DNA from 3 places in the Streptosporangium sp. NPDC051022 genome. Region 3 is predicted to be linked to each of the others. Evidence: riboswitches for the same ligand, from Rfam matches in the RefSeq annotation. Region 3 holds a riboswitch; each other region holds the start of a gene.

The links. A riboswitch is a leader RNA that binds a small molecule or an ion and turns the genes downstream of it on or off. The one in region 3 is predicted to bind S-adenosylmethionine.
Region 1: another riboswitch for S-adenosylmethionine. It lies ahead of AB0N02_RS14715 (glutathione S-transferase C-terminal domain-containing protein); the one in region 3 lies ahead of AB0N02_RS17645 (aminotransferase class V-fold PLP-dependent enzyme).
Region 2: another riboswitch for S-adenosylmethionine. It lies ahead of thrC (threonine synthase); the one in region 3 lies ahead of AB0N02_RS17645 (aminotransferase class V-fold PLP-dependent enzyme).

Annotation. Positions count from the first base shown of each region.
Region 1 covers NZ_JBFBCF010000007.1:26,484-36,174, forward strand. The annotation lists gene AB0N02_RS14695 (ABC transporter permease) at 1-605, opposite strand, end outside; gene AB0N02_RS14700 (ABC transporter permease) at 602-1,573, opposite strand; gene AB0N02_RS14705 (ABC transporter substrate-binding protein) at 1,570-3,237, opposite strand; gene AB0N02_RS14710 (FAD/NAD(P)-binding protein) at 3,270-5,030, opposite strand; gene AB0N02_RS14715 (glutathione S-transferase C-terminal domain-containing protein) at 5,167-6,108, opposite strand; SAM riboswitch class IV at 6,145-6,258, opposite strand; gene AB0N02_RS14720 (DUF402 domain-containing protein) at 6,311-6,817, shown strand; gene AB0N02_RS14725 (nitric oxide synthase oxygenase) at 6,858-7,967, opposite strand; tRNA gene AB0N02_RS14730 (tRNA-Asn) at 8,360-8,435, opposite strand; gene AB0N02_RS14735 (YtxH domain-containing protein) at 8,600-8,911, shown strand; gene AB0N02_RS14740 (hypothetical protein) at 9,240-9,691, opposite strand, start outside.
Region 2 covers NZ_JBFBCF010000005.1:361,180-370,870, reverse strand. The annotation lists gene AB0N02_RS12805 (SAM-dependent chlorinase/fluorinase) at 147-950, opposite strand; gene AB0N02_RS12800 (DUF3263 domain-containing protein) at 1,068-1,370, shown strand; gene otsB (trehalose-phosphatase) at 1,496-2,281, shown strand; gene AB0N02_RS12790 (hypothetical protein) at 2,317-2,922, shown strand; gene AB0N02_RS12785 (MFS transporter) at 2,909-4,285, opposite strand; gene AB0N02_RS12780 (trehalose-6-phosphate synthase) at 4,360-5,784, opposite strand; gene AB0N02_RS12775 (RNA polymerase sigma factor) at 5,886-6,446, shown strand; SAM riboswitch class I at 6,648-6,788, shown strand; gene thrC (threonine synthase) at 6,803-8,065, shown strand; gene AB0N02_RS12765 (MoaD/ThiS family protein) at 8,087-8,362, shown strand; gene AB0N02_RS12760 (cold-shock protein) at 8,743-8,943, shown strand; gene groL (chaperonin GroEL) at 9,268-9,691, shown strand, end outside.
Region 3 covers NZ_JBFBCF010000009.1:106,834-116,524, forward strand. The annotation lists gene AB0N02_RS17625 (SAM-dependent methyltransferase) at 110-1,102, shown strand; gene AB0N02_RS17630 (class I SAM-dependent methyltransferase) at 1,382-2,200, shown strand; gene AB0N02_RS17635 (cytochrome P450) at 2,282-3,481, opposite strand; gene AB0N02_RS17640 (TerC family protein) at 3,522-4,457, opposite strand; SAM riboswitch class IV at 4,729-4,844, shown strand; gene AB0N02_RS17645 (aminotransferase class V-fold PLP-dependent enzyme) at 4,964-6,220, shown strand; gene AB0N02_RS17650 (NADH-quinone oxidoreductase subunit D) at 6,239-7,435, shown strand; gene AB0N02_RS17655 (acyltransferase) at 7,497-8,618, shown strand; gene AB0N02_RS17660 (MDR family MFS transporter) at 8,769-9,691, opposite strand, start outside.

The sequences.
Region 1 (9,691 bases), on a different contig from region 3:
GGCAGCACGTGGCGCAGGACCAGGACCGGCCGGCGCAGGCCGAAGGTGACGGCCTGCTCGACGTAGCCGGAGCGGCGGACCACGAAGGTCTGGGCCCTGGTCACGCGGGCGTAGTTCGAGAGGTGGAACAGCCCGATCGCGAAGATCACGTTGCCGGTGCCGGGTCCGGTGACGCTGATGACCAGCAGGGCCAGCAGTACCTCGGGGAAGGTGGCCAGCGTGTCGAACAGGCGGCTGAGCAGCTCGTCGAGGACCCGGGGGGACAGCCCGGCCAGCATGCCGAGGAGCGCGCCGGAGACGGCGGCGAACAGGACCGCCGCGGCGGCGATGCCCAGCGAGTGCCCGGTGCCGTGGACGACGCGGGCCAGCACGTCCCGGCCGAGGTGGTCGGTGCCGAACCAGTGGCCTGCGCTCGGCGGGGCGAGCGCGTGCAGCGGGTCGGCGGCCAGCGGGTCCGTCCCGCTCAGCAGCCCGGGAGCCAGGGCCGCGACCGCGGCGACGGCCAGGAACAGCAGCGGGAGGATCAGGGCGGGGCGCACGCCGTACCGGCGCACGCGGGGGGCGGGGGCGGCCGCGACCGGCGGCGCCTGGGCGACCGTCGTCATCGGCTCCTCCTCAGGCGGGGGTCGATCAGGAGGTAGGCGAGGTCCACGACGGTGCTGACCGTCACGTAGACCAGGGCCGCCAGCAGGATGACCGCCATCACCACCGGCATGTCCTTGCCGTTCACCGCGAAGAGGGTGACCTGTCCGAGTCCGGGGCGGCCGAAGACTGCCTCGACGACGATCGCGCCGCCGAGCAGGACGCCGACGAACCAGCCGGTGAGGGTGACGGCGGGCAGCAGCGCGTGCCGCAGGGCGTGTCTGGTGACGAGCCGCCACCGGGTGATGCCGCGCGAGCGGGCGGTCACCGCGAACGGCTCCTCCAGCGCCCGTTCCAGGCCTTCGCGCAGCACCTGGCCGAGCACGCCGGCGACCGGCAGGCCCAGCGCCAGGGCGGGCAGCACCAACGAGGCGAGACCGCGGTCGCCGGAGACGGGGAACCAGCCGAGGGTGAAGGAGAACACGGCCAGCAGCAGGAGCCCGACCAGGAACGGCGGCATCGAGACCGCCACCAGCTCCGCCAGCCCGGCCAGGCCGGCGAGCCGGGAGCGGCGGCCCGCGGTGGCCGGCGCGACCACCAGGGCGATCACCACGCCGAAGAGCGCGGCGGTGAGCGCGAGCCTGACGGTCGGCCCGATCTGCGAGGACAGGACCTCGCCGACGCCGCGCTGCAGGACGTACGAGCGGCCGAGGTCCCCGTGGAGCAGCCGCAGCAGGTAGTCGGCGTACTGGCGCGGGGCGGAGCGCTCCAGCCCCCACTCGGCGATGATCTGCGCCCGCCGCTCGGGCGTGTCGACGCCGTCGCCGATGAGCACGTCCACGGTGTCGCCGGGGGCGAACAGCAGTGCGAGGTAGGCCGCGGTGGCGGCGGCCCAGAGCACGGCTACGCCTGCGCCGAGCCGCCTGGCCACCGGGCCGAGCCACCCGGCGGCGGCCAGCCCCCGCCGCCGGGTGAGTGTGAGGGTGCTCACGTCCCTGTCCGGACGTCGTAGGCACCGTTGGGGGTGCCGGAGACCGGTTCGAAGGTGATCCCGGTGACTCCGGCGCCGTAGGCGATCTGGTCGGCGGGGACGTAGAGCGGCAGCAGCAGCGCCTCGTCGGTGACGACGGTCTTCTGCACCTTGGCGTAGAGCTCCTTGCGCGCGGCCACGTCGGAGGCGGCCGAGGCCTCGGCGAGCAGCCTGTCCAGCTCGGCGTCCTCGAAGTGGGTGCGGTTGATCGCGGCGCCCTTCGGCAGGATCAGGTTGAGCGCCGCCCCCGCGTCGGTGTCGCCGCGCGAGTTCTGGAAGATCTCGTACTGGTCGTCCGCCAGCGCCTTCTGCTGGGTGCCCTGGTCGACGATCTTGGGCTGGAAGTCGATGCCCGCGCTCTGTTTGACCGCCGCCTGGACGGCCTGGGCGAGGATGTCGCGGCGGTCCCGGACGTACGGCGCCGCCTCGACCGAGCGGACGGTCAGCCGCTTACCGTCCTTGACCCGGAACCCCTCCGCGTCGCGTTTGTTCCAGCCCGCCTCGTCGAGCAGCCTGTTGGCCCGTTGCGCGTTGTTCCCGTAGGTGTTCTCCAGGGAGGCGTCGTAGAACCGCGGGCTGCCCTGGCCGACGATGCTCCAGGCGCGCCTGGCCGTCCCCTGGTAGACCGAGTTGAGCACGGTGTCGACGTCGACGGCGTCCCGGAAGGCCTCGCGCACCCGCTTGTCGTCGAACGGGGGGTGGGAGACGTTGAAGTAGTAGGAGAACGCGCTGCCGGAGTTGAGGCTGCTCTCGACCTTCAGCCTGGGGTCGCCCTTGATCAGGGCCAGTTCGGTGGCGGGCACGCCCTCGATCGCCTGGACCTGGCCCGAGGTGAGCGCGCCGACGCGGACGGCCGCCTCGGGCAGGAAACGGTAGGTGATCTCCGCCAGGTGGGCGGGCCCCTGGTGCGCCGCGGTGGGAGGCGCCCAGTTGTACTTCGGGTTGCGCCGGTAGTGGACCTCCTGCCCCGGGGTGAAGCGGTCCAGGATGAACGGTCCCGTGCCGACCAGGTCGGGGCCGCCCGCCTTGAGGTCCTTGGCGTTCTTCAGCGACTTCGGGGAGACCTGGCCGGTGTACGGCGAGGCCAGGAAGTCCAGGAACAGCCCGTCCGGCGCCTTCAGGACGACCTTCAGGGTGAAGGGGCCGGTCACCTCGGCGGAGACGAAGTCGCGCAGCTGGATCGCGGCGACCGCGGCGTTGTAGCCCGGCGAGACCAGCTGGTCGAGGTTGGCCTTGACCGACGCGGCGTCGAACCTCTCCCCGTCGTGGAAGGTCACGTCCTCGCGGAGCCGGAAGGTGTAGGTCAGGCCGTCCTTGGAGACCTCCCAGGACTTGGCCAGCCACGGCAGGAACCCGCCGTCGCCACCGCGGGCGACCAGGTTGTCGAACTGGTTGTGCACCAGCAGGCGGGCCTTGTTCTGGCCCCACTGCTGGGGGTTGAACGTGATGGGCTGCGTCTCGACCGCCCAGACCAGCGATCCGCCCCCGCCGTCACCGCCCGTACCGCCCGTACCGCCACCGCCCGTACCGCCACCGGCCGCCGCGTCCGGGGTCCCGGTGCCGGTCCCGCACGCCGTGAGCGTCAGCACCCCGGCCAGCGCCAGGGCACCCCATCGCACTTTCACGTACTTCTCCTCGGAAGGGGTCGATCGTCGTCTCAGGCGACGTGCCGGATCTGGGTGGTGACGGCCTCGGACAGCACGATCCGGGCCAGGGCGTCGGCGTGGCGGAAGAGCGGGGCGTTGAGTCCGGGCCTGGCGAAGCCGCCGGTGGCCCGGCCGCCGACGACCCAGGGGCCGAAGGCGAACCGGTGGGGGTGAGGGGTGTCGGAGCGGTCGAGCAGGCGCCGGTCGGCGGGCCGTACCTTCAGCAGGCCGGAGGCCTCGTCCACCTCGCCCCGGCCGCGGAGCGCGGCGATCAGCGGGTCGGTCGCCCGGCTCACGCTGGGCGCGGGCAGTCTGGCCTCGACGAGGGTCTCGGCGACGGTGACTTCGGGCACGGTCGGGCTCTGCGCCGTCCACCGCCCGTTCCGGTGGTCGACCTTGAGGTCGGCACCGAGGAAGGTGACCACGCCCGCCCTGGCCAGAGCCCGTAGTTCCTCCAGGCGGGGACCCGGCGGGCCGCTGGCGACGTAGCCGAAGAAACCGCTGAACCACGGGTCGGAGATCCCCAGCTCGGCGAGGACCCCGTGAACGGAGAGCAGCCCGAGGATCATGGCGTGATCGGCGCTGTGCGCGGGGTCGGAGCGCCGCTCCAGGTCGGCGCCCATGTATCCGTCCATCCACCTGTGCAGCCCCGCCGAGTCGCCGAACCGCATCCGGTCGAGCGGCCGGTCGAGCCGGTCGAGGTCGAGGCGGTCGGCGTACCGGGGCACGGCCCTGCGGATCATCGCCCGCATGCCGGAGCCGCCCCACCTCTCCGCGGCGAACCTTTCCTCGAACTCCGCCCAGCCCAGCCTGGACCGCTCCGGATGGGCGGTGATCAGCTCGTGGTAGTAGGCGTAGGCCAGTTCCTTGGCGACCAGCGGCCACACGTCCCGCCGGAAGTTCCACGGCCCCTCCCCCAGCGCCCGCGCGGTCAGGAAGCGTGGTACCGGCGGGCGGGCGCCCCTGAAGGGGTAGGCGGTCTTCGCGTGGTACGGCACGCCGCGGCGCGACCCCACGTGGAGCAGCGGTTCGCGCCCGCTGGGCAGGTAGACGAGCTCCCCGTCGTGCTCGCGCACGAACCGCCCGCCCCGCCCCGAGGTGAGCAGCACCATCAGGTCGACGAACGCCAGCCCCAGGCCGCGCACGATCACCGGCTCGCCCGCGGGCAGCCGGTCCTGGCCGAGGTCGAGGTCGGCGGTGTAGCCGGTGGGCAGGTAGCGCAGCCCGCTCTCCTCGGCCAGGGCACCGAGCCGCCGCTCCTCCGCCGCCGGGGTCACGTCGCCGTGCCCCTGGGCGAGTATCACCGCGTCCACCTCGATCGTCCGGCCGTCCTCCAGCTTGACGATCTGGCCACCGGAGACGTCGGCGAGGTCCACCGCGCGGGTCGCGTGCACGTGGACCCGGACGCCGCGCGGGGCGGTGTCGACGGCGCGCCGGAAGACGTGGGTGAGGTAGGCGTTCTGGACCGGGCGGGAGACGAACCGGCCCGGCTCGCAACCGAGCCACTGGGCCAGCGACGGGCCGGGGTGGATGGGTCCCCGGCACTGGACGGACTCGTCGGTGAACAGCGTCACGTCGGCGGCGGTGGAGTTCATCCAGAGCAGCTCCGGCTGGTTCTCACGCCAGACCCGGCCGCCGCCCGGCGGATAGGGGTCGATCACGTGGACGTCCAGCGACGGCCATTTGAGCAGTTCGGCGGCGTTGGCACAGATCCGCTCCAGCAGGCAGGTGCCGGTCGGTCCGGCGCCGATGACGGCGATGGAGGCGCTCATGCCGTTCCTCCGCCCCCGTGGCCCGCCACGGGTCTTCCGCGACCGCCGAGAGGGCCACCGAAGGGGCCACCGCGGCCGCCGAGGGGGCCGCTGACAGCGCCGCTGACGGCGCCGCTGACGGGGTCGCTGACAGGGTTCACAGGGCGGCTCTGCGATGGGGCTGGTTCCAGTCGGCGTGCGAGGGCTCCACCGGGATCCGCCAGGGGTCGGTCTCCCCGTCGGGGACGGAGAGCGCGGAGAAGTCCGTGTTTCCGCGGAAGGCGGGGTGCTGGTAGAGGTCCCTGGCATAGGCCCACAGGTTGGGGAAGGCGGTCAGCGGGCGCTCGCTGATCCTGGCGGCCGGGTTGTCGCTCAGGTCGAACCTGAGCAGCGTCGGCCAGAGCCGTACGTCCGACTCGGTGATCGCCGAGCCGAACAGGAACCTGCGGCCGGCGAGCCTGGCGTCGAGCTCCTCCAGGAAGGCGATCACGGGCCGCCTGGCCTCGTGGTATCCGGCCTCGGTCGTGGCCGAGGCGACGCGTCCGGCCGCGGTGTTGGCGTATTCGTAGATTCGGGCGTTGAGCGCGTCGATGTCGGGCCTGAGCTCCTCGGGGTAGAGGTCGACCTCCGGATCGCCGCCGAACCTGGCGCCCAGGTCGAGGGTGATGTCCGGGAAGTTGTTGCTGACGATGAGCCCTGCCCGCCTGTCCCACAGCACCGGCACCGAGACGTGCCCGTCGAAGCCCGGCTCGGTCGCCTCGTAGGCCTGCCTGAGGGTGGCGAAGCCGTTCACCGGGTCGGCCCCGCGCCGTTCACGGAACGCCCAGCCGCGGCCGTCGCGGTCGTCGTCCACGTAGGACAGCGAGACCACGTCCTGCAGGCCCTTGAGGGAGCGCACGATCGCCGCGCGTTGCGCGTAGGGGCAGACCGCCGCGACATAGAGGTGGTAGCGCCCCGGCTCGGCCGGGAACTCCCCGGTGCCGTCGTCGGTGATCCGCCCCTGGAAGGGGTAGCGAAGGCCCGGCCTGCCGCCCGGCCGGTAACGGCCGTAGGCGTCCAGGTCGACGGGGCTCGCGTAGTTGAGTGTGATCTCGGACATGTGGCGCTCCCAGGCATGCCTCGGTGACCCGCTGCGGGTCCGCGCTTGCGGCACGCCCACCGTGCCGCCTGGTCTTCCCCCGGGGGCACCCCGCCGCGGCGCGAGGGTTGCCGGCCAGCCAGCCGGGGCTTTGCACTGACACTCTTAACCTAGTTAGACGGTAGGAAATACATGAATCTCTGTCAAGCCTTAAAGTTGAGGGATGTCTCATGAGATCATGAAGGTGGTCTACCGCAAGTACGACGGCTCCCTGCACTGGAACCACCCGGCCCTGCTCCTCGGCGAGGACGAGCACGGGGTGTGGACCGGCTGCCCGGCGGGCACCGTCGGCAGCAGGGGGAGCGAGCCCCCGGTCACCTGGGAGCTCCCCTTCGTGCTCCTGTTCCCCCGCGAGTCATGGTGGACGGCCACCTTCAACCCGGCACCGCACAGGCTGGAGATCTACTGCGACATCTCGACCGTGCCGAGTTGGAGCGACGGCGAGGTCACCATGGTCGATCTCGACCTCGACGTGATCCGCCTCCGCGAGGACGGCCGGGTGCTCCTGGACGACGAGGACGAGTTCGAGGAGCACCGCGTCCGCTACGCCTATCCCCCCGACGTCGTCGCGAACGCCCGCGCCTCGGCCGCCACGCTGCTGGAGGCCGTCGCCGCGGCCACGGCCCCCTTCGACTCCTCGGCCGCCCGCTGGCTCGCCCTGATCTCCTGACCCCTCCTCCCGGATCCCCGCCTTCTCCCGGGTCCCCGGCTCATCCCGTGAGGGGCCGCCGGCCGAGCGCCCGTTCGAGCGAGTCGGGGTGGCTGACGAAGTTCGGCGACAGTTCCGCGGCGTCGTAGTAGCGGTGGAAGACCGGCGTGGCGGAGCCGGAGATCGGCGGGACGATCCAGGTCCAGTCCGCCGGGCAGACCCGGCCGGCCTTCTCCTCGCGTTCCAGATGGGTCAGGAACCGCCGGGCCTCGGTGTGGTGGTCGGTCACCGTCACTCCGGCCCGGTCGAAGGAGTGCAGGACCGCCACGTTCAACTCGACCAGGGCGTGGTCGCGCCAGAGCGAGCGGTCGCTGCGGGTGTCCAGGCCGAGATGCCCGGCGATCAGCGGCACCAGGTCGTAGCGGTCGGCGTCGGCCAGGTTGCGGGCCCCGATCTCGGTGCCCATGTACCAGCCGTTGAAGGGGGCCGCCCGGTAGCAGATCCCGCCGATCTCCAGGCACATGCTCGATATGGCCGGTACGGCGTGCCAGCGCAGCCCCAGCCGCTCGAACCACGGGTAGGCGGGGTGGGACAGCGGCACCTCCAACACGGCGTCCCCGGGGACCGTGGACAGCAGCGGCGCCCCGTCCCCCATCGAGATCACCAGGGGAAGCACGTCGAACGGCGTGCCCGCACCGCCCTGCCAGCCGAACTTGCGCACCAGCGTGGTGAAGCCGACGTAGCGGGGGTCGCCGACGACCGAGCCGTCGTCCATCCCGTATCCGGCGTAGCGGATGAGCTGTTCGTTCCAGATCCTCGGCCCGGGAGCCCCAGGACGGTCGGGGGCGAACACCGTGATCGTCGGCCGGATCCGGCCGTCGGACACGGCTTCGCGGAGGTGGTTCACGCACTCGACGGCGACCCCCTCGGCCGTGCGCACCCGGCGCCGGTCGCGCACGCGCAGCGACCTCCAGTAGAGCCGCCCGATGCACCTGCCGCTGTTGCGCCAGGCCACCCGGGCCCCGAAGGCGAGCTCGTCCGGCGTGTGCGTGTAGGTTCCCGTCCTCGCGATCTCGGCGCGCACCTCACGCAGCCGGAACCGTACCGGCCCCGCGGCCGGATTCTCCTCGTGGAACAGCCTCAGGTACTCCTCGGCCACCGCCACGTTCACCGGTGACTCCGGGAGCTCCGGCCCCCTTTCGTGAACTCCCCGGTGGATCTCCTCATGAGCCCCCGCACGGACTCCTCGCATGTTCTCCGGCGCGTGACGCCAGGATCTCGGCCAGGTCGGCACAGAAAAACCATCCATGTACGAATCACGGGCACGATGTGCCGTTCCGGGCGGCACGGTGCCCTCAGCACAGTGTCCCCAACCCCACTGCGATCGTTGTGGTCCGCGGCAGCCACGCCCGGATCACCGAGCGCGAGCACGGCGACACGGGACGCAACGTTCCCCATTTTCTGTGATTCACCGGGATTTGTCCGCGAAATAGGGACATGAACGGCGAGGGCCCCGGAGAACGACAAGGGCCCCGGGAGCTGCGCTCCCGGGGCCTTGCGCTTTGGCTCCCGCGATAGGACTCGAACCTATAACCTGCCGGTTAACAGCCGGCTGCTCTGCCGATTGAGCTACACGGGATCGTGCTTCGCGCTGCTCGGCCTGGGCGTTTTCCCCGTTCCTTGCGGCGCAGGAATAGATTAGCGCACTCCGGGAGTGTGTGTCGCATCGATGCTCCGGGGTAGGTCCGAGAGAACTCCCGATCCGTGGGTAGGGTCCGGCCTAGGACGGTTGTGGAGGTGGATATGCGTTACCGACTGATGTTCGGCGTGGGTCTCGCGATTGGCTACGTCCTCGGAAGCCGCGCGGGCCGGGAACGCTACGAGCAGCTCAAACGGATGGCCCAGCGGGTGTCGGACAGCCCCGCTGTCCAGGAGGCCGCCGGGCTGGTCGGCGCCAGGGTCTCCCAAGTCACCAGCGTGGCCAAGACGAAGGTGAGCGACGTGGCCAGGAACCGGCTGCCCTTCCTGCAGTCGCACAACGGCCGGCAGATCGACGAACACGACGACACGGGCACCGGATGGCCGGAGGAGGAGAAAGCGGTCACGCCCCACTAGCCGCATCGGCCACGACGCTCCCCCACGAAGAGCCGGAAAGGTCACCGGCCGGCGACGATCCGGACGGTGACGGGTGACGACGGGGGCGATGGGAAAGGCCCCCTCGGGGGCCTTTCGCGCGTTCTGAGGGCTTTCCACGGGCTTTCTAGGCGGAGGCCTACCGGAAAGCCGCCTCCCGGGCCGCAAGCCCGCTGCGGGCTCTCACGGGCTTCTCACGTGGGCTTCTCACGCGGGCTTCTCACGCGGGCTTCTCACGCGCCGGTGAGCCGTACCACCGGCCCCTTTCGTCGAGCCCCTCCCTCGGCCCCTCCCCCGGCCCCGGCACCGCTCAGACGCCGAAACTGCGGCGTGTCTCCTCCAGCGCCTGTTCCGCGAGGGCCCGGAGGCCGGGATCCGTGGGATCCATGCCGGGGTCGAAGACGAACTCCCAGATCATCCGGTCGTCGTCGGTCCTCCTCGCCACCAGCCGCACGCCCCCGCGGGCGTCCAGCGGGGCGTACTGGCTGACCACGATCGAGGCGGTCACCCGCTCTCGGACCGCCTCCGGGACCCTCCCGGGCTCGGGCAGCAACGCCCTGTGCGTCTGCCCGGCCGTGGTGACGACCGTCAGCCCCTCCTCGTCCCATGTGCCCCGGTCCACCTGGAACCACGGCAACCGGCTCCCGCCCAGATAGAGCGCCTTGTCCGTCGCGATCACGTAGCCGTCCGGCCCCTCGGCGTAGGTGAGCACCCTGTCGGTCGGCGCGACGGCCGCGCGGACCTCGGCGGGCGTCCGGTTGA
Region 2 (9,691 bases), on a different contig from region 3:
CCCCGTCCGCGGCAAATCCGCTTAGGTTTCGGAGGTTCGCCCCGGAAACGCCCCGCACGCCCCATCGAGTCTCAGGGGACCGCGGGACACCTCCGCCCCGCCGGGTCCCAGGGGAGCGGCGGGAACACCCCCGTGCCCCGCCGGCCTCAGGAGACAGGGGACAGCCGCACGTGCGCCCCCGGCGGCAGCGCGAGCCGCTGGGAGGCGTCGCCGGAGTTGACCGCCAGCGCGACCAGGCCCGCCGAGTCGGTGAACGCGACCAGCTCGCCGGGCGGCACCGCGGCGAACGTCTCGCGGAACGGCACCGAGACATGCCTCCTGCCCAGCCAGACCACCAGGGTCTCCCCGGGCCGCACCCCCAGGACCGCCAGGTCGTCGGCGCTGATCGACAGCTGGGTGTTGCCGTGGGCGTCGATCGACAGCACCTCGCCCTCGGCCGCGCCCTCGCGCACCAGCGAGGTCGGCGCGCGCAGGGAGACCAGCCGGTCCAGCGGGTACTCCGGTCCCAGGCCGGCCATCTCCTGCCCGGTCGCCAGACGCGCCGCCACGGGGGCGAAGACGTCGCGGCCGTGGAAGGTCGGCGAGACGGGTCTCCTGAAGAGCTCCTCGTTGGTGAGCTCGCGGGCCGCCCGCGCGCCGCCGACGGCCTGGACCGCCCACGACAGCACTCCGTTGTCCGGGCCGAGGAACACGTGCTCGCCCGCCTCGATCGCGACCGCCCTGCGCGAGCCGCCCACGGGGTTCACCGCAGCGATGTGGACGCCGGGCGGGAGGTGGGGAACCGTCTGCGCGAGGATCGCGGCGGCGCGCCGTACGTCCCCCGAGGGGACCAGGTGGCACACGTCGATGATCCGGGACTCCGGTGCGATTCCGGCGATCACGCCGTGGCAGGCGGCGACGTAGCCGTCCGCCAGGCCGTAATCGGTGAGAAGGGTGATGACTGAGGTCACATCTGGTGACTGTACGTCTCGACATCGGTCATGAACAGCACGAAATTCCCGACTATCCTGGCAATCGGGCCCGTGGACGTGGCCTGGCCGCCACGTGCTCGACCGAGGAGGACGGCAATGGACAGCGCACCGATCCCCGGTGACGGCGCCGCTCCCGAGCCGGCTCCCCGGCCCCTCACGGACAGGGAGCGGGAGCTGCTGGCCTTCGAGCGCCAGTGGTGGCGCTATCCCGGCGCCAAGGAACAGGCGATCCGCGAGACCTTCGACATTTCGGCCACCCGCTACTACCAGCTGCTCGCCGAGCTCGTCGACAGGCCCGAGGCGCTCGCCCACGACCCGATGCTGGTCAAGCGCCTGCGCAGGCTCCGCGAGGCGCGCAGGCGCGACCGTGCCGCCAGAAGGATGGGCTTGCGTCCCTGATCTCCGGGGTACGGGGCACCACGCGGGGGCGGCCGGTGATGCGCGCGGCCGGTCCCGGCACCGGAACGCGCCGCGCGATCCGGACAGACCGCCACGCCGACGACGGACCGGGAGAGAGCATCGCCATGGACACCCTCGAAGGACTGCGCGCCATTCTGGCCGACCCCGCGGGAGCGGTGATCGGCCTCGACTTCGACGGCACGCTCTCCCCGATCGTGCCCGACCCCGACGCGGCCAGGATCCACCCTGACGGCCCGGCGGTGCTGGCCAGGCTCGGCGAGCTGGTGCGCGCCGTCGTGGTCGTGACGGGCCGCCCGGCCGCGACGGCCGTCGAGTACGGCTCGCTGGCCGGGGTCCCCGGGCTGGTCGTGCTCGGCCACTACGGCCTCGAACGCTGGGAGGCGGGCAGGCTCACCGCGCCGCCCCCGCACCCGGGCCTGGCCAGGGTCAGGGCCGAGCTGCCCCCGCTGATCTCGGCGATCGAGGGCGCCAGGTTCGAGGACAAGGAGCGGGCGGTCGCCGTGCACACGCGGCAGACGGCGAACCCGCAGGCCGAGCTCGACGCGCTCCGCGGCCCGGTCGCCACGCTGGCGGCGGAGGCGGGGCTCACGGTCGAGCCGGGCAAGTTCGTGCTGGAGCTGCGGCCGCCCGGCATGGACAAGGGGGTCGCGCTGAGCGCCTTCCTCGCCGAGCGCGCCGCGCGCTCGGTGCTGTTCGCCGGCGACGACCTGGGAGACCTGGCGGCCTTCGCGGCGGTGCGGGCGTCCGGGCTGCCCGGCGTCACGGTGTTCAGCGGCTCCTCCGAGATCACCGTGGAGGCCGACATCGTCGTCGACGGCCCCGACGGGGTGATGGAACTGCTCGCCTCGATCGCCGACGCCGTCGAGGGCGCCGATGCCATTGAGAGTTAAGTCATCGGCAAGTGGGGGTCGATAGCTTCCCCCGCATGAGAAAGAGCTCCCTCGCCCTCGCCGCGCTGGCCGGCGCCGCCATGATCGTCGCTCCCCTGACCGCCTCCGCCTCCACCGCCGCCGCCCCGGCCTCGTCCACCTCCGCCTCGGCCACGCAGACCCTGTCCTTTCGCGGGATGCACCTCAGGATCCCCTCCAGCTGGGAGGTCTACCGCGACACCGATCGGGTCAAGGTGATAACGGGGGCGTGCTCCAAGCCGTCGGCGGGATACTTCACCCCGAAGTGCGAGGCCTTCTGGATCTTCGGTCCGAAGGTGATCAAGTACGGGCACGAGGGCTTCTCGGCCTACACGCCGGATCAGCCCTTCTACCCCGCCAGCGACGTGGAGCCCTGCCCGTTCAACGGCAAGTACGGCCAGGTCCTCGGCAAGGCCTACGCCAGTGGCCTGCGCCAGGTCGGCCGCGGGCACAAGGCCGAGTTCCGGGGGTGGCTCGGCCGGTGCGTCAAGACCGGCAACGGCAAGCAGACCGCGACCTTCTACCAGCGCGAGTGGTTCCTGCCCACGTCGAAGATCCTCATCGTGGACGTGTGGGACAACGCGTGGCTGGTGGACGTGCTCCGGTCGGCTACCTGGGGCTGATGAGGATCCCGCAGACGGCCAGCCCGATCAGGACGGGGGCCATGAGGAAGGCCTGCCAGGTGCCGAACAGGTCGGCCAGCGCGCCCAGCGCGAACGGCCCGGCGCCCACCGCCGTGCTGGAGAAGAGCGAGGAGGCGGCCGTGGCCCGCTCGGGACGGACGCTCGCGGACGTCAGCACACGCGAGAGCGCCAGCGGGAAGTGCAGCGAGACGCCCACTCCCGACAGGACCAGCCCCGCGTAGGACAGGACGGGGGTCGTGCTCGTCCAGAAGAGCAGCCACCCGGCCGCGGTGAGCCCGAGCGCGCCGACGAGCAGGGGGGAGGGCGGGATCCGCAGGGCCAGCCTGGCGCCTCCGAAGCGCCCGACGGCCAGTCCCGCGGTGAAGGCGGTCAGCGCGGTCGCCGCGACCGCGGCGGACAGCCCCGTCCGGTCGGTCACCAGCTTCGCCGCCCAGAGGTTGAAGGAGAACTCCAGGGCGACGCAGCAGAACAGCACCGCCCCCGCCAGGTAGAACCGCCGGCCGAGCCCGGTCCCGGTCCCGGCAGCGGCCCCGTCGCCTACCCCGCCGCCCGCACGGCCGTCCGTATGACCGTCCATACGACCGCCCGCGCTGCCGTTCGCACCGTCGCCCTCGCGGTCGCCCTCGCGGTCGCCCACACCGTCGCCCACACCGTCGCCCGCGCCGTTGCCTGCGCGGTCGGACGCGGCGTCGCCCTGCCGGTCGACGTCAGGTCGGTCGTCGCGCCGGTCGGTGCCGTGCCGGTCGAGGCCGGGTGCGGTGGTCCCGCGCTCGGGGACCCACGTGCGGCCCAGGAGCAGCGCCAGCAGTACGGTCAGCACCGGGGTCACCAGCAGCGCCGCCCGCCAGCCGAGCGCGCTCTGCGCCGCGAGGCTGACGACGAACGGCGCGCCCAGGCCGATGGTCCCCCCGACCGCGTTGGCCTCGCTGATCGCCGCGGGACCCGCCGGGCCGTGGTGGTCGCTGAGCACCGACATGCCCGTGTAGAGGCTGACGGAGCCCATCCCGCTGGCGATGCCGTACCCGAGGAGGGTGACCGGCAGCGCGTCGCCGAGGACCACCAGCAGCACTCCGACGTTCATTCCCGCCAGACCCGTCCAGGTGGCGGCGCGGCGCCCCACCCTCCGGGTCAGCCAGGGCAGCATCAGGCCGGTCAGGACGCCGCCGACCGCCATCATGGTGCCGTGCAGGCCGGCGACCGTCTGGGAGACGCCCTGCTCGATGCGGAGCAGCGGGAGGGCGGCGCTGAGGCCGTACAGGTAGGTGGTGAAGACGCCGAGCTGCAGGTAGAGAAGCCAGGTCGCGTGATCACGAACGAGTCGGACGGGGACGATCGTGGTCAATGCCTCTCCCGCCGTGCAGTTCTGGTGGATCAGACGAAAATTCCACCAAAACTATCTCACGGCAGGTCAAGGCCTCAGCTGAGCGCGGCGAGCTGGTCGGAGAACCAGCGCTGCGGGGGCAGCGCGGTCGCCGCCCCGGCCAGTTCGCTCCCCCTGCGGGCGCGCTCGTCCTCGGGCATGACGAGGCCCTCGTGGATGGCGCGGGCCGTGGCCGAGACGTCGTAGGGGTTGACCAGCAGCGCGTGCTCGCCCAGCTCGGCGGCGGCGCCCGCCTCGCGGGACAGGATCAGCGCGCTGTTCGGCGACAGGACAGGGCCCTCCTTGGCCACCAGGTTCATCCCGTCGCGGATCGGATTGACCAGCATCACGTCGGCCAGCCGGTAGGCGGCCAGCGACCGGGGGTAGTCGTCCTGGACGTTGAGGATCAGCGGGTCCCAGTCCTCGGTGGCGTACTCGTCCTCGATCTCCAGGGCGCAGCGCTGCACCGCCGCGGTGTACTCCCGGTACTCGGGCAGGTCGTGCCGGGAGGGGTAGGCGAAGGCGAGGTGCACGACCCTGCCGTGCCACTCGGGGTGGGCCGCGAGGAACTCCCGGTAGGCGATCAGGCCCCTGACGATGTTCTTGGACAGCTCGGTCCGGTCGATCCGCACGATCAGCTTGCGGTCGCCGACCATCTCCCGCAGGGCGGCCATGTGGGACTCCACGTCGGGCTCCGACGCCCGCGCCCACAGCGCCTCACCGTCCACGCCGAGGCCGTGCACGCCGATCCGGGTGATCCTGCCGCCGTGGGTCACCGTACGGCCCACGCGGTCGGCCTGCGCGCCGAGCACGGTCTCGCAGCAGTCCATGAACGCCCCGGCCCAGCGGGCGGTGAGGAAGCCCGCGTGGTCGGAGCCCAGGACGCCCTCGAGGAGCTCGGCCGCGACCTCGTCGGGCAGCAGGCTGAAGTATTCCGGCGGCGCCCAGGGGGTGTGGGAGAAGTGGGCGATCCGCAGGTCGGGCCGCTCGACCCTGAGCATGGCGGGGACCAGGCCCAGGTGGTAGTCCTGCACCATCACCCTGGCGCCGTGTGAGGCCTCCTCGGCCAGCGCCATCGCGAACGCCTCGTTGTAGGTCTGGTACGACTCCCACTCCCGGCGGAACCTGGCGTCGAACTGCGGCCGGTTGGGGGTGTCGTAGAGGAGATGGTGGACGAACCAGAGCGTGGAGTTGGCGACCGCGTTGTAGGCGCGGTGGAAGGTGGCCGCGGGGATGTCGAGCATCCGCAGCGCGCCGGTGTCGTAGCCCGTCCGGTCCAGGCGGCCGCCGGGGGCCAGCCGTACGGCGCTGCGGTCCCCGTCGGACAGCGCGGCGCAGACCCACAGGAAGTCGAGGTCCTTGGCCACCCCGGACAGTCCGGAGACCAGTCCGCCGCCGCCCCTGCGCATGGTCAGCGAGCCGTCCTCGGACAGGGTGAAGGAGACGGGGCCGCGGTTCGAGGCCACCAAAGTCGCGCTCATTTTGATCCCCTCGCCTAGGACTGGCTTGTCCCGAAGGTTAACCAAACATAACCGGCGACCGTAGGATGTCGAGCGACTGTGACCGCTGATGGGGGCTCGTGATGGCGCTGGACGAGACGACCGAGGAACTGGCGCGCGCAGCCGCAGGAGGCGACCACCGCGCGCTGGGCGAGCTGCTGCGGCGGATCGAGCCCGAGGTGCTGCGGCACTGCGGGCGGATCCTGCCCTACCGGCAGGACGCCGAGGAGGCCTCCCAGGACACCCTGCTGGCGGTGGCCCGCAACATCGGCCGCTTCGAGGGACGGGCGCGGTTCAGCACATGGCTGCACATCGTGACCGCCAACTGCGCCCGCACCACCTACCGTTCGCTGAAGCGGCGCTCGGCGGAGCAGAGCTCGGAGGAACTGCCGCTGCTCAACAAGCCCGACGTCGCCCGGGTGAGCGTGATCGCCGGTTCCCGGCTCGACCTGCTCGACGCGATGGAGGCGCTGGAGGCGGACAAGCCCGATCTGGCCCAGGCGCTGGTGCTGCGCGACATCTGCCAGCTCGACTACAACGAGGTGGCCGAGCAGCTCGGCATCCCGCTGGGTACGGCCAAGTCCCGCATCCACCAGGCACGCAAGTATGTGCAGGGGGCGCTGGGCGACGCCTACGGTTTCTGACCTCGTCGTGGCGGCCGGTCAAGACCGGCCGCAGTGACCGACGGGGACGCGGGCCTGTTCCGGCGCTCCGCGCCGACCTGCGACGGCAAGCTTGTCCGAAAAATGACACACTTTGTCTTATCTGGCGAGACGACTGGTCAGGATCGCGGTAGGTCGGGGTAGAGTGCTTGAGACCTGCGTGTCAGGTTTACAACTGAACATTGCTCATCCAGAGGGGTGGAGGGACCGGCCCTGCGAAGCCCCGGCAACCCTCCCGGTTCATGACTCGCGATCGGGCGAGGTCGACCGGGACAGGTGCCAATTCCGGTCTGTGGCCAGGGTGGTCGCAGACGAAGATGAGGGAAAGGCCTCGCTTCATGGCGCTCGCGAACACTGAATCCACCACCTCGCTCGACTTCGGTCCCGCCGTCGCGCTGTCCTGTCGGGAGTGCGGTGCCCGCTACGAGCTCGGTCCGAGCTTCGCCTGTATCGAGTGTTTCGGGCCCCTTGAGATCGCCTACGACTTCGGGCGCGTGACCCGCGAGCAGATCTCCGAGGGGCCGACCAGCATCTGGCGCTACCGTTCCCTGCTGCCGGTCCCGGCCGACGTGGCCGCCAAGCCCAACATGGCGCCCGGCTGGACCAAGCTCGTCAAGGCCGACAACCTCGCGCGTGAGCTGGGCCTGCGCTCGCTGCACGTCAAGGACGACTCCGGCAACCCCACCCACTCCTTCAAGGACCGCGTGGTCGCCATCGCGGTCGAGGCGGCCAGGAACTTCGGCTTCCACACCCTCTCCTGCTCCTCGACCGGCAACCTGGCGGGCGCGGTGACCGCGGCCGCCGCGCGGGCGGGTCTCGACGCCTGCGTGTTCATCCCCTCCGACCTGGAGCAGGCCAAGATCGTCATGGCCTCGGTCTACGGTGGCAAGCTCGTCGGCATCGAGGGCACCTACGACGACGTGAACCGCTTCTGCTCCGAGCTCATCGGCGACGAGCTGGGCGACAAGTGGGGCTTCGTCAACGTCAACCTCAGGCCCTACTACGCCGAGGGCTCCAAGACCCTGGCCTACGAGATCGCCGAGCAGCTCGGCTGGCGGATCCCCGACCAGATCGTCATCCCGGTCGCGTCCGGCTCCCAGCTGACGAAGATCGACAAGGCGTTCAAGGAGCTGATCGCGCTCGGTCTCGTCGAGGACAGGCCGTACAAGATCTTCGCCGCGCAGGCGGAGGGATGCTCCCCGGTCTCCGCCGCCTACAAGGCGGGTCACGACGTGATCCGGCCGGTCAAGCCCGACACGATCGCCAAGTCGCTGGCCATCGGCAACCCCGCGGACGGCCCCTACGTGCTCGACATCGCCCGGCGTACCGGCGGCGCGGTCGAGGACGTCACCGACCCCGAGATCGTCGAGGCGATCCACCTGCTGGCCAGGACGGAGGGCATCTTCGCCGAGACCGCGGGCGGTGTCACCGTCGGCGTGCTGCGCAAGCTGGTGGAGTCGGGGCGGATCGACCCCGACGGCGAAACGGTGGTGCTCAACACCGGCGACGGCCTGAAGACCCTTGACGCGGTGGCGGGCCAGGCGCGTCCCACCGCCGTCATCCGGCCTTCTCTCGACGCGTTCCGCGCGGTCGTCGCCTGAACTCCTGAAAGGTACTGAATTATGAGTGTTTCTGTGCGGATTCCGACGATTCTCCGTACGTACACCGGTGGCGAGGCCGAGGTGAACGGCGAGGGCGAGACCCTGCGGGACGTTCTCCAGAAGCTCGACGCCGACTTCCCGGGGATCGGTGCCCGTATCCTCGATGAAACGGGCAAGATCCGTCGTTTCGTGAACGTCTACGTCGGTGATGAGGACGTCCGTTTCGCCGACAACCTCGACACCGCCACGCCGGCAGGTGTCCAGATCTCCATCATCCCCGCGGTCGCCGGAGGCTGAGCCCCGATCTCCCGGTGGTCACCGAGGGGTGATCGCCGGCGACGGCCCGAGGCGCTCACTGCACCGAAACGGCACTCATAGGACACATTTCCGCACCCGCACCGGCCTGGCCGTGTGCGGGTGTCGTGTTTTGTGATGCAAGCTCATATTTGTGGCATCGAGATATAATGTAATATTTAACTAACTAATCGTGATAGCAAAACTATGTCTGCGTGTTGAATGCGTCCGTAAAGCGGTAGTTTGCTGGTTGACTCTGTTGCCCTACGGTCTCCCACAGGTATGGTCGAGGACGATCGACGTAGGCGATGTCTCCGCCTCGGAGATTGAGGACCTCGCGAAGGAATGGGCGGCGTCCTCAAGTCCAGTAAGAGGAGTCGGAAGTGGCGCAAGGCACCGTCAAATGGTTCAACGCGGACAAGGGCTACGGCTTCATCGCGGTAGACGGTGGTAAGGATGTTTTCGTCCATTACTCCGCGATCATGATGGATGGCTATCGTGCGCTCGAACAGGGCCAGCGGGTCGAGTTCGAGATCACGCAGGGACAGAAGGGACCTCAGGCGGAATCCGTTCGAGCAGTCTGACCCGGCCTCTCCGTCAGCTCGTCGGGAACTGCCGGAGGGTCACGTGGCAGCGCAGTCCGCGAGGATCCCCTCCGGCTCGTAGGCCCGGCTCGTCGTTTCGATCGGCGGGCCGGGCCTTCGCCTAAGCTGTGACCAGGTCAAACGGACCCTGGCTTGCACTCGACAGGGGAGAGTGCTAAACAGTTGCTTAGCACTCCCTGCCGGTGAGTGCCAAACCTGGATCGAGACGATGGGGTCCGCCGAACGGAGTCGCGGACCCACATGCCGTCGCGGGCGTCGGCTCGATCTGGTGCAAGCCACCCTGTGTTTGGGAGGTCTAGCCGTATGGCAGCCAAGATGATCGCGTTTGACGAGGACGCCCGGCGCGGTCTCGAGCGTGGTATGAACCAGCTCGCGGACGCCGTCAAGGTGACCCTCGGCCCCAAGGGCCGTAACGTCGTTCTGGAGAAGAAGTGGGGCGCCCCCACGATCACCAACGACGGTGTCTCCATCGCCAAGGAGATCGAGCTCGAGGACCCGTGGGAGAAGATCGGGGCCGAGCTCGTCAAGGAGGTCGCCAAGAAGACCGACGACGTCGCGGGTGACGGCACCACCACCGCCACCGTGCTCGCCCAGGCTCTGGTGCGTGAGGGTCTCCGCAACGTCGCCGCCGGCGCCAACCCGATGTCCCTGAAGAAGGGCATCGAGGCCGCCGTCGAGCGCGTCTCCGAGGAGCTGTCCAAGCTGGCCAAGGACGTGGAGACGAAGG
Region 3 (9,691 bases):
GCACCGCCGGCTGCCCCGCCACAGCCATGATCCCTGAGTGAGGCGCCCGGGGCCACTGTCATGATCCACTCTCTGCGGGGTTATGGGCCCGCCTGTACTGTCAGTGGGCGTGTGGCTCACCTGGCGGACCGCGACGGAGCGGGCGCTCTACGGCGAGGACGGCTTCTACCTGCGTGAACGCCCCTCCGCCCATTTCAGGACCTCGGTCGGCGCCTCGGCCGTCCTCTCCGGTGCCGTGCTGCGCGAGCTGGTCGCCGTCGACGCCCGCCTCGCCGGGCGGGACGGGCCCGGCCCCGCGGGCACCCGGCCCGCGCTCGACCTGGTCGACATCGGCGCGGGCGAGGGCACGCTGGCGGTCCACGTGCTCGCCGCCGCGCCCCCCGAGCTCCGCTCCCGGCTCCGGGTGACCTGCGTCGACCTGGCCCCCCGACCGGCCGGCCTCCCCGTGGAGATCGCCTGGGCGGCGGCCGTACCCGAGGCGATCCACGGGCTGGTGGTCGCGAACGAGTGGCTGGACAACGTTCCCGTGGACGTCGCCGAGCAGACGCCGGACGGTCCCCGTCTCGTCATGGTCGACCCCTCGAGCGGTGCGGAGCGGCTCGGCGACCGGCCGGAGGAGGCCGACACGGCCTGGCTGGACCGCTGGTGGCCGATGCGGGAGGTGGGCGAGCGGGCCGAGATCGGCCGGCCCCGCGACCAGGCCTGGGCCTCGGTGATCGTACGGCTGGCACACGGCCGGGCCGTCGCGATCGACTACGCCCACAGCCTGGGTGCCCGCCCGCCGTACGGCACGCTGGCCGGTTACCGCGACGGGGGGATCGTCATGCCCGTGCCTGACGGGTCCTGCGACATCACCTCCCACGTCGCCCTGGACGCCTGCGCGGCGGCGGGAGAGCGGGCCGGGGCGGTCACCACGACCCTGACCACCCAGCGGGAGGCCCTGCGCGCCCTCGGCGTCACCGGCGCCCGTCCGTCCCTCGACCTCGCCCGCAGCGACCCGGCGGCCTACCTGCGGGCCCTGGCGAGGGCCTCGGAGGAGGCGGAGCTGATCGCCCCGGGCGGCCTCGGCGGCTTCGGCTGGCTCGCCCAGACCCGGACCTGAGGTCCCGGCCGTCCCCCTTCACCGGAGGGCGTCCGCGGGGGAGATAACCCGCCGGATTCTCATCCAAACGGCAGAGAACATGCAAAACTAAAACGGCTAAAAGCGCGCACCAACCACCGGACCGGCGCACGGCCCGGCGTGTCGTCATGGAATCCCGGCTCCAACCCCGACCGACCCAGACTTTCAGTTTTCCCAGCCGCGACAAGTCAACGCCAAAGACGAGGAAAATCCTTCATGTCAGAGCCATTACGGCGACGCACGGTGCGGACGGTACGGGCTGTGGGTGCGGCCCTCACCACTCCGCCCTGGATGCCCCCGGGTCACTTCTACTCTCCGCTCACCGCCGCGGCCGACGTGAAACGGGCTCTCGACTGGAAGCGGACCCCCGGCAAGGACCGCGTTCCGGGCGTCGACCTGCGTGAGGCGGAGCAGACCGCACTGGCCGCCGATCTGGCCGAAGAACTCGGCGCCCCTTTCGAGGGACCGAGATACACCCCGTCGAACTCCATGTTCTGCGCCGCCGACGCGGCGGTGTACCGGTCGATGCTGCGCCACCATCGGCCCCGGCGGGTGATGGAGATCGGCTCCGGCTTCTCCACCGCGGTCGCGCTGGACACCCTCGACTCCTCCGTCGAGGTGACCTGCGTCGAGCCCTATCCCGACCGGCTGCTGGGCCTGATGCGTCCCGGCGACAGCGACCGGCTGACCCTGCTGCGCGTACCGGTGCAGGACGTGCCCCTGGAAACCTACGCCAAGCTGGAGTCGGGCGACATCCTGTTCATCGACTCCACCCACGTGGCCAAGGCCGGATCCGACGTGATCTGGCTGTTCCTCCAGGTGCTTCCCCGGCTCGCCCCCGGGGTCGTGGTCCACGTCCACGACGTCTTCTGGCCGTTCGACTACCCCGACGACTGGCTGCGCGAGGGACGCGACTGGAACGAGGACTACTTCCTGCACGCCTTCCTCGTCGGCAACTCCGGCTACGAGATCCTGCTGTTCTCCTCCTGGCTCTGGCACGAGCACCCCGAGCTCGTCCCCGCGTCACTCACCACCGACGCCCCCGGCTCCATCTGGCTGCGCAGGACCGGCAGGCGCTGATCGGAGTCCCGCCAAGGCTGGAACGGTCCTCCGGCGAGGAAACGGGCCGGAGGACCGGTCGGGTGACCGCGGAGGCGTCTGTCAGATCCGCACCTCAAGGGCCCGCAGGCCACGGATGATGTAGCCCGGCCCCCACGAGGGCTCGGTGACGAGCTCCATCTTCGGTGCCCTGCGGAGCAGGGCGCCGAACGACTCGGCCAGCTCGATCCTGGCCAGCGGGGCGCCCAGGCAGAAATGGATGCCCGCGCCGAAGGAGATGTGCGGGTTGTCGGTCCTGCCGACGTCGAGACGGTCGGGGTCGGCGAACACCTCGGGGTCGCGGTTGGCCGAGCCGAACAGCAGCGCGACCTCGCTGCCGCGCGGGATGTCCACGCCGCCGACCGAGATGTCCTCCAGCACCCAGCGCTCGAACATCTGCAGCGGGGTGTCCCAGCGCATCAGTTCCTCGATCGCCGTGGGCAGCAGGCCGTGGTCGGCGCGGAGCCGTTCCAGCTCAGCGGGGTTGCGGAACAGCGACCACCAGCCGTTGCCGGTGACGTTGACGGTGGCCTCGTGCCCGGCGTTGAGCAGCAGTACGCAGGTGCCGACCAGCTCCTCCTCGGAGAGCGTGTCGCCCTCGTCGGCCACCAGTGCCAGCGCGCTGATCAGGTCGTCGCCGGGGTCCGCCCGGCGGGCACGGGCCAGCCCGACGAGGTAGTCGGAGAACTCCTGGGCGGCGCGTACGGCGGTGTGCTGGGCCTCGACCGACGGGTTGAGCTCGTACATCCCGCAGATGTCGGCCGACCAGGGACGCAGCAGGTGACGGTCGGCCTCGGGCACCCCGAGCATCTCGGCGATCACGGTCACCGGCAGCGGCTCGGCCACCTCGGCGATGAGGTTCCCCCCACCGCGCTCGACGAAGGCGTCCACCAGTTCCCCGGCGATCCGGGCGACCTTGGGGCGCAGCGCCTCGACCATGCGCGGGGTGAAGGCCTTGGAGACCAGCCTCCGCAGCCGGGTGTGGACCGGCGGCTCGACGTCCAGCATCCCCGCCCTGACCACCCGCCAGAACGGATCCTGGAACTCGGGGTCGTCCGGCCTGCCGAACTCGGCGTGCGTGGCCACGTGCAGGTAGGAGCGGCCGAGCCTGCGGTCGCGCAGCAGCGTGTTGACGTCGGCGTGCCGGGCGACGAGCCACTGGCCGGTCGGCTCGTAGAAGCCGACCGGCCGTTCCCGTCTCAGCTCGGCGTAGACGTCGTAGGGATGGGCGACGAATTCCGGACTCCATGGATCAAAGTGCACCCAACCATGGTAATAGTCCACGTAAAACCGGCATCCTGCGTCAGGAATCGGACCGCTCAGCCCCTGAGTTCCCGGGGGTCCCGGGGTTCCCGGGGTTCTCCAGGTTCCCGGGGTTCCACCCGCTTGCGGGGTTCCGCCCGCCCTCCGGGTTCGCGGGGCTCCCGGAGTTCCGCCCGCCCTCCGGGTTCACCGGGCTCCCGGACGTCCCGGGCTCCCCGGAGTCCCCGGAGCCCGCGACGTCCCCGTCCGCGGCGGCCCGCCGCGCGAGGGCCGACCTGCGGCGCGCCCGGATGTTCAGCAGCTCCACCACCAGCGAGAACGCCATCGCGAAGTAGATGTATCCCTTGGAGATGTGCTGCTCGAGGCCCTCGGCGATGAGCACCACGCCGATCAGCACCAGGAAGGACAGCGCGAGCATCTTGATGGTCGGGTGCTTGTCCACGAACCGGCTGATCGGGCCCGAGGCGAAGAGCATCACGACGACCGCCACGATGACCGCGATGACCATGACGGCCAGTTCGTCGACCATGCCGACCGCGGTGATCACCGAGTCGAGGGAGAACACGATGTCCAGCAGCATGATCTGAACGATCACCATGCCGAAGGAGGTGACCGCCGCCCCGGTGCCGGAGTGGCCGGGACCGTCCTCGGTGTGGCCGTGGATCTCGTGGACGCTCTTGGCCAGCAGGAACAGGCCGCCGAGGATCAGGATCAGGTCGCGCCCCGATATCTCGTGGCCGAAGACCTCGAACAGCGGGGCGGTGAGCCGTACCACCCACGACAGGGCCAGCAGCAGCGCCAGCCTGCTGACGAGGGCGGCCAGCAGGCCCAGTTTGCGGGCGTTGTCGCGCTGCTCCGGGGGAAGCTTCCCGGCCAGGATCGAGATGAAGATGATGTTGTCGATCCCCAGCACGATCTCCAGGGCGACCAAGGTGAGCAGCCCTATCCAGCTCGCCGGGTCGGCGATCCATTCCATCGTGTCCTCCAGTCCTCGGATCCGGCCCGGTCAAAGCACCAGACGATCGGACAGGACCGGAAGTTCCTCCGGATCACCCCCGAAAACTCCTCCCGCCCTCCTCGGGAACATTCCCCGGACCCGTCGCAGCCCTCTCCCGGCCTGCTCATCGCCCTTCCCCCCGGTCCGCCCGCCGTCCCGTGGGCCCCGTCCGCTCCCTCCACCCCGGAACGCCGCGCCGTTCTCCGGACTTGCCAAGCACGGCCCGGCTGTGGGTATAGTCCGATCCGTAGGTCATGAGTGCCAGTGACAAGCCCCGGCTCGCTGGCCGGCAACCCTCGCGTCCGCGGCGGGGTGCCCCGGGTGAGGACCTGGTCCGGCACGGAGTGTGTCGGGCAAGCGCGGGCTCCACGCACCAACGCCGACGGCTTGGGGTCCGATGACCTCTAAGGAGCACCGGCGTGTCCACTCTGACGATCTTCACCTCCACCGCCTCCGCCGTCCCCCAGACCGTCGAGAACACCGCCGTGACCGTCCCGGCGACGCGCGCCTGCGACGACCGCCCGATCCCCGCGGTGCTCGGCGCGGACCTGGAGGTCCCGGTGAAGGGCGGCAGGCTCGTCTCCTACGCCAACCTCGACTACGCCGCCAGCGCCCCCTGTCTGGAGCCGGTGAGCGCCGCCGTCGCCGCCGCGCTCCCGGCCTACTCCAGCGTCCACCGCGGAGCGGGATACGCCTCCCAGCTGACCACCGCCCGCTACGAGCAGGCCAGGCACACCGTGCGCGCCTTCGTCGGCGCCCGCCCCGACGACTCGGTGATCTTCACCAGGAACACCACCGACGCCACCAACCTGCTGGCCCGCAGCCTGCCCTCCGGGACCACCACCGTGGTCTTCGACACCGAGCACCACGCCTCGCTGCTGCCGTGGGCCGACGCCGTACGGCTGCCCGCCCCCGCCTTCCCCGGCGAGGCGGTGCGCGCGGCCGACGACGCGCTGGCCGCGATCGACGGCCCCAAGCTGCTGGTCGTGACCGCCGCCTCCAACGTCACCGGCGAACTGTGGCCGATCGCAGCCCTGGCCCACATCGCCCACCGCCACGGCGCCCGCATCCTGGTCGACGCCGCCCAGCTCGTCCCGCACCGCCGCCTCAACCTGACCGCGCTCGACCTGGACTACGTGGTCTTCTCCGGGCACAAGCTGTACGCCCCCTTCGGCACGGGCGCGCTGATCGGCCGCTCCGACTGGCTGTCGGCGGCCGAGCCGTACCTCAGGGGCGGCGGCGCGGTGCGCGCCGTGAACGACGACGAGACCGAGTGGCACTCCGACCCCGAGGCCCGGCACGAGGCCGGAACGCCGAACGTCCTCGGCGCGATCGCGCTGGCCGCCGCCTGCGACGCGCTGACCGCCACCGGCTGGGACGCGCTGGTGCGCGAGGAGGAGCGCCTCCTGGGCCGCCTGCGCGCGGGCCTCGCGGACATCGAGGGCGTCCACGAGCTGTCCCTGTGGGGCCCGGAGCACCCGCGGGTCGGCATCGTCTCCTTCGTCGTCGACGGGTTCACCGCCCGCCAGGTCGCCGAGACCCTGTCGGGCGAGTACGGCATCGGCGTCCGCGACGGCAAGTTCTGCGCCCACCCCTTCGTCCGCCACCTCCTGGGCGCCAAGGACGGCGGCTGCGAGGACGTGACCGCCTCGGCGGTGCGCGCCTCCATCGGCATCGGGAGCACCACCGAGCACGTCGACCGTCTGATCGCGGCTCTGCGGGATCTCGCCTCCCGCCGCTGACGTGGCAGCATGGGGCATATGACTGAGCCTCGTGCCCAGGGCGCGCCCCGGGAAGTGAACGTGGGGATCGGGGCCGGAGCGGACGCGGTCGCGGCGGCGGGCGGCAAGGAGCTCGCCACCGAGGACATGGTCCTCAACATCGGGCCGCAGCACCCGTCGACCCACGGGGTGCTGCGCCTGCGGCTCACCATGGACGGGGAGCGGATCAGCGCGGCCGAGCCGGTCGTGGGATACATGCACCGTGGCGCGGAGAAGCTGTTCGAGGTCAGGGACTACCGGCAGATCATCATGCTGGCCAACCGGCACGACTGGCTGTCGGCGTTCGCCAACGAGCTGGGCGTGGTGCTGGCGGTCGAGCGGATGCTCGGCATGGAGGTGCCGATCAGGGCGGTCTGGACACGCACGCTGATGGCCGAGCTGAACCGGGTGCTCAGCCACCTGATGTTCCTCGGCTCCTACCCCCTGGAGCTCGGCGCGATCACCCCGGTCTTCTACGCGTTCCGGGAACGCGAGACCCTGCAGGCCGTGATGGAGGAGATCTCCGGCGGCCGGATGCACTACATGTTCAACCGGGTCGGCGGCCTCAAGGAGGACCTGCCCCTGGGCTGGATGGACCGGGCCGCGCGGGCCGTGGCGGACGTGCGGCGGCGGCTGCCCGACATCGAGAACCTGATCGCGGGCAACGAGATCTTCCTGGCCCGCACGGTCGGGGTCGGCGTGCTGGACCGTCAGACGATCATGCAGTACGGCGTGAGCGGTCCCATCGCCCGCGCCTCCGGGGTCGATCTCGACCTGCGCAGGGACGACCCCTACCTCGCCTACGGCGAGCTGCCGGTGCGGGTCGTCACCCGTACGGCCGGAGACTGCAACGCTCGTTTCGGGGTGCTGCTCGAACAGGTGAAGGTCTCCCTGGACCTGGCGGACGCCTGCCTGGAGCGGCTGCGCGAGCTGCCGCCGGGGCCGATCAACCAGCGCCTGCCCAAGGTGCTCAAGGTGCCCGAGGGACACACCTACGCCTGGACGGAGAACCCGCTCGGCATCAACGGCTACTACCTGGTCTCCCGAGGCGAGAAGACGCCGTGGCGGCTGAAACTCCGCTCGGCCTCCTACAACAACGTCCAGGTGCTGCGCGAGATGTTGCCAGGACACCTGGTCTCCGACATGGTGGCCATTCTGGGCTCGATGTTCTTCGTGGTGGGTGACATCGACAAGTGACCGTGGAGAGTGCCGCCGGGTCACCGCGGCGGCACCGGCGGGTGATCACGGAGGGGGCCGCATGAGCGAACGCGCGGACACCGCGTCCCGTGCCGGAAACGGTCAGCGGGACAGATACATCGACTGGCTCCGCGCGCTCAGCCTGATCGTCGTGGTGATCTGGCACTGGGCGTTCACGATCCTGCGGTGGGGGCCCGACGGGCCCTCGCCGACGAGCCCGCTGGGCTTCACCTCGGGGCTGTGGATCCTCACGTGGCTGCTGCAGGTGCTGCCGCTCTTCTTCTACGTGGGCGGATACGTCCACCTGATGTCGTGGAACCGCGCCCGCGAGCGGGGCGTCGGCATCGGCAGCTTCGTGTGGCGGCGCATCCGGGCGCTGGCGATCCCGTCGCTGGCGCTCGCGCTGGCCTGGATCACGTTCGGCGCGATCGTCGGGTGGGTGTCGGGGATCGCCTGGATCGACCGGGTCGTGCTGCTCGTGCTGAGCCCGCTGTGGTTCATCGGCGTCTACCTCATGCTGATCGCCCTGCTGCCCCTCATGCTCTGGCTCCACCGGCGCTTCGACGTGCTGATCCTCATCTGGCTGGGCGGCGCGGCGCTGGTCGTCGACGTGCTGCGGCTGCGCTACGGCTACGAGGCCGCGGGCTGGCTGAACATGGTCATCGTCTGGGGACTGGCGCACCAGGCGGGATTCTTCTACGAGCGGATGGTCGCGCTGCCCCGCAGGCTGGACGTCGCCACCCTGTGGACGGGCCTGTTCGCCCTGTTCGGCCTGGTGTACTCGGGGATCTATCCGGGCTCGATGGTCGGGGTGCCCGGTGACAGGCTGTCCAACATGGCGCCGCCGACCTTCGTCATCGTGGCGCTGCTGATCTTCCAGATCGGCCTGGTCGAGGTGCTGCGTCCCTCCATGGAGCGCCTGCTGGAGCGTCCCCGGTGGCAGTGGACCAACGAGACGATCAACAGGTTCGCGCTGCCGCTGTTCCTGTTCCACACCACCGGCATGGCGATCCTGATGGGCGTGTTCTGGGCGCTGACCGGCGCCCCGCCCGGCAGCCAGGTCCCGCCCGACCTGGTGTGGTGGCTGGAACGCCCCCTGGCCGTGGCGGGCCCGCTGCTGTGCACGATCCCGTTCCTACTGCTGTTCGACCGGAGACGGGCCGCGAGCGGAACCCGCCGCTGACGAGCCGTCCAGGCGGGCCGGGGAGTGCCCGCGCACGCGGCGCGGGGGCGCGGCGACCGCACCCCCGCGCGGTTCCCGGAGCGGCGGCGTGTCCCACCTGGGCCCACCTGGGCCCACCTGGGCCCGCCTGGGGCCCGCCTGGGGCCCGCCTCAGCCGGTCGTGACGGCCTGTTCCTCCGGCTCGGGGCTCGCCGGCAGGTCCACGCTGTCGCGGAGCCTGACCGGCTTGAGGAACAGGACGGCGATGACGCCGACGGTGGCGACCGCGGCGGAGATGAGGAAGATGTGCCCGGTGGCGTCGCCGTAGGCCGCGCGCACGATCTCCTTGATCGGCTCGGGCAGCGCCTGGATGTTGAGGGTGCTGCGACCGCCGCCGCTCGCCGCGGCGGGCGTGACGCCCACCTTGGCGAGACCCTCGGCGATGCCGGTGGCGACCCGGTTGGCCAGCACCGCGCCGAGGACCGAGACGCCGATGGTGCCGCCGAGGGAGCGGAAGAACGTGATCGCGCCGCTGGCGGCGCCCAGCTCGCGCAGCGGGACGGTGTTCTGGATGACCAGCACGAGGTTCTGCATCGACATGCCGACCCCGGCGCCGACCAGCACCATCGCGCCGCCGATGAAGTACAGCGAGGTCTGGTGGTCCATCGTGGACAGCCCGAGGAAGCCGATGGTGAGCACGATGGAGCCGGTGACGATGTACGGCTTGATCCTGCCGCTCCTGGAGATCATGCGCCCGGAGACGGTGGATGAGATCAGCACCCCGACCATCATGGGGATGGTGAGCAGGCCCGCCTGGGTGGGGGTGTAGCCGCGGCCGATCTGGAAGTACTGGCCGAGGAAGACCGAGCCGCCGAACATGGCCATGCCGACCGCGAGGCTGGCCAGGATGGCCAGGGCGGGGGTGCGGTGGCGGATGACCTTCAGCGGCACCACCGGCTCGGCCACCCGCGACTCGACCCACGTCGCCAGCACCAGGAGCAGGACACCGCCGCCGACCATGGCCGCGGTCTGCCAGGACAGCCAGTCGAAGGAGTTGCCGACGAAGGTGACCCAGATGAGCAGGACGCTGACGC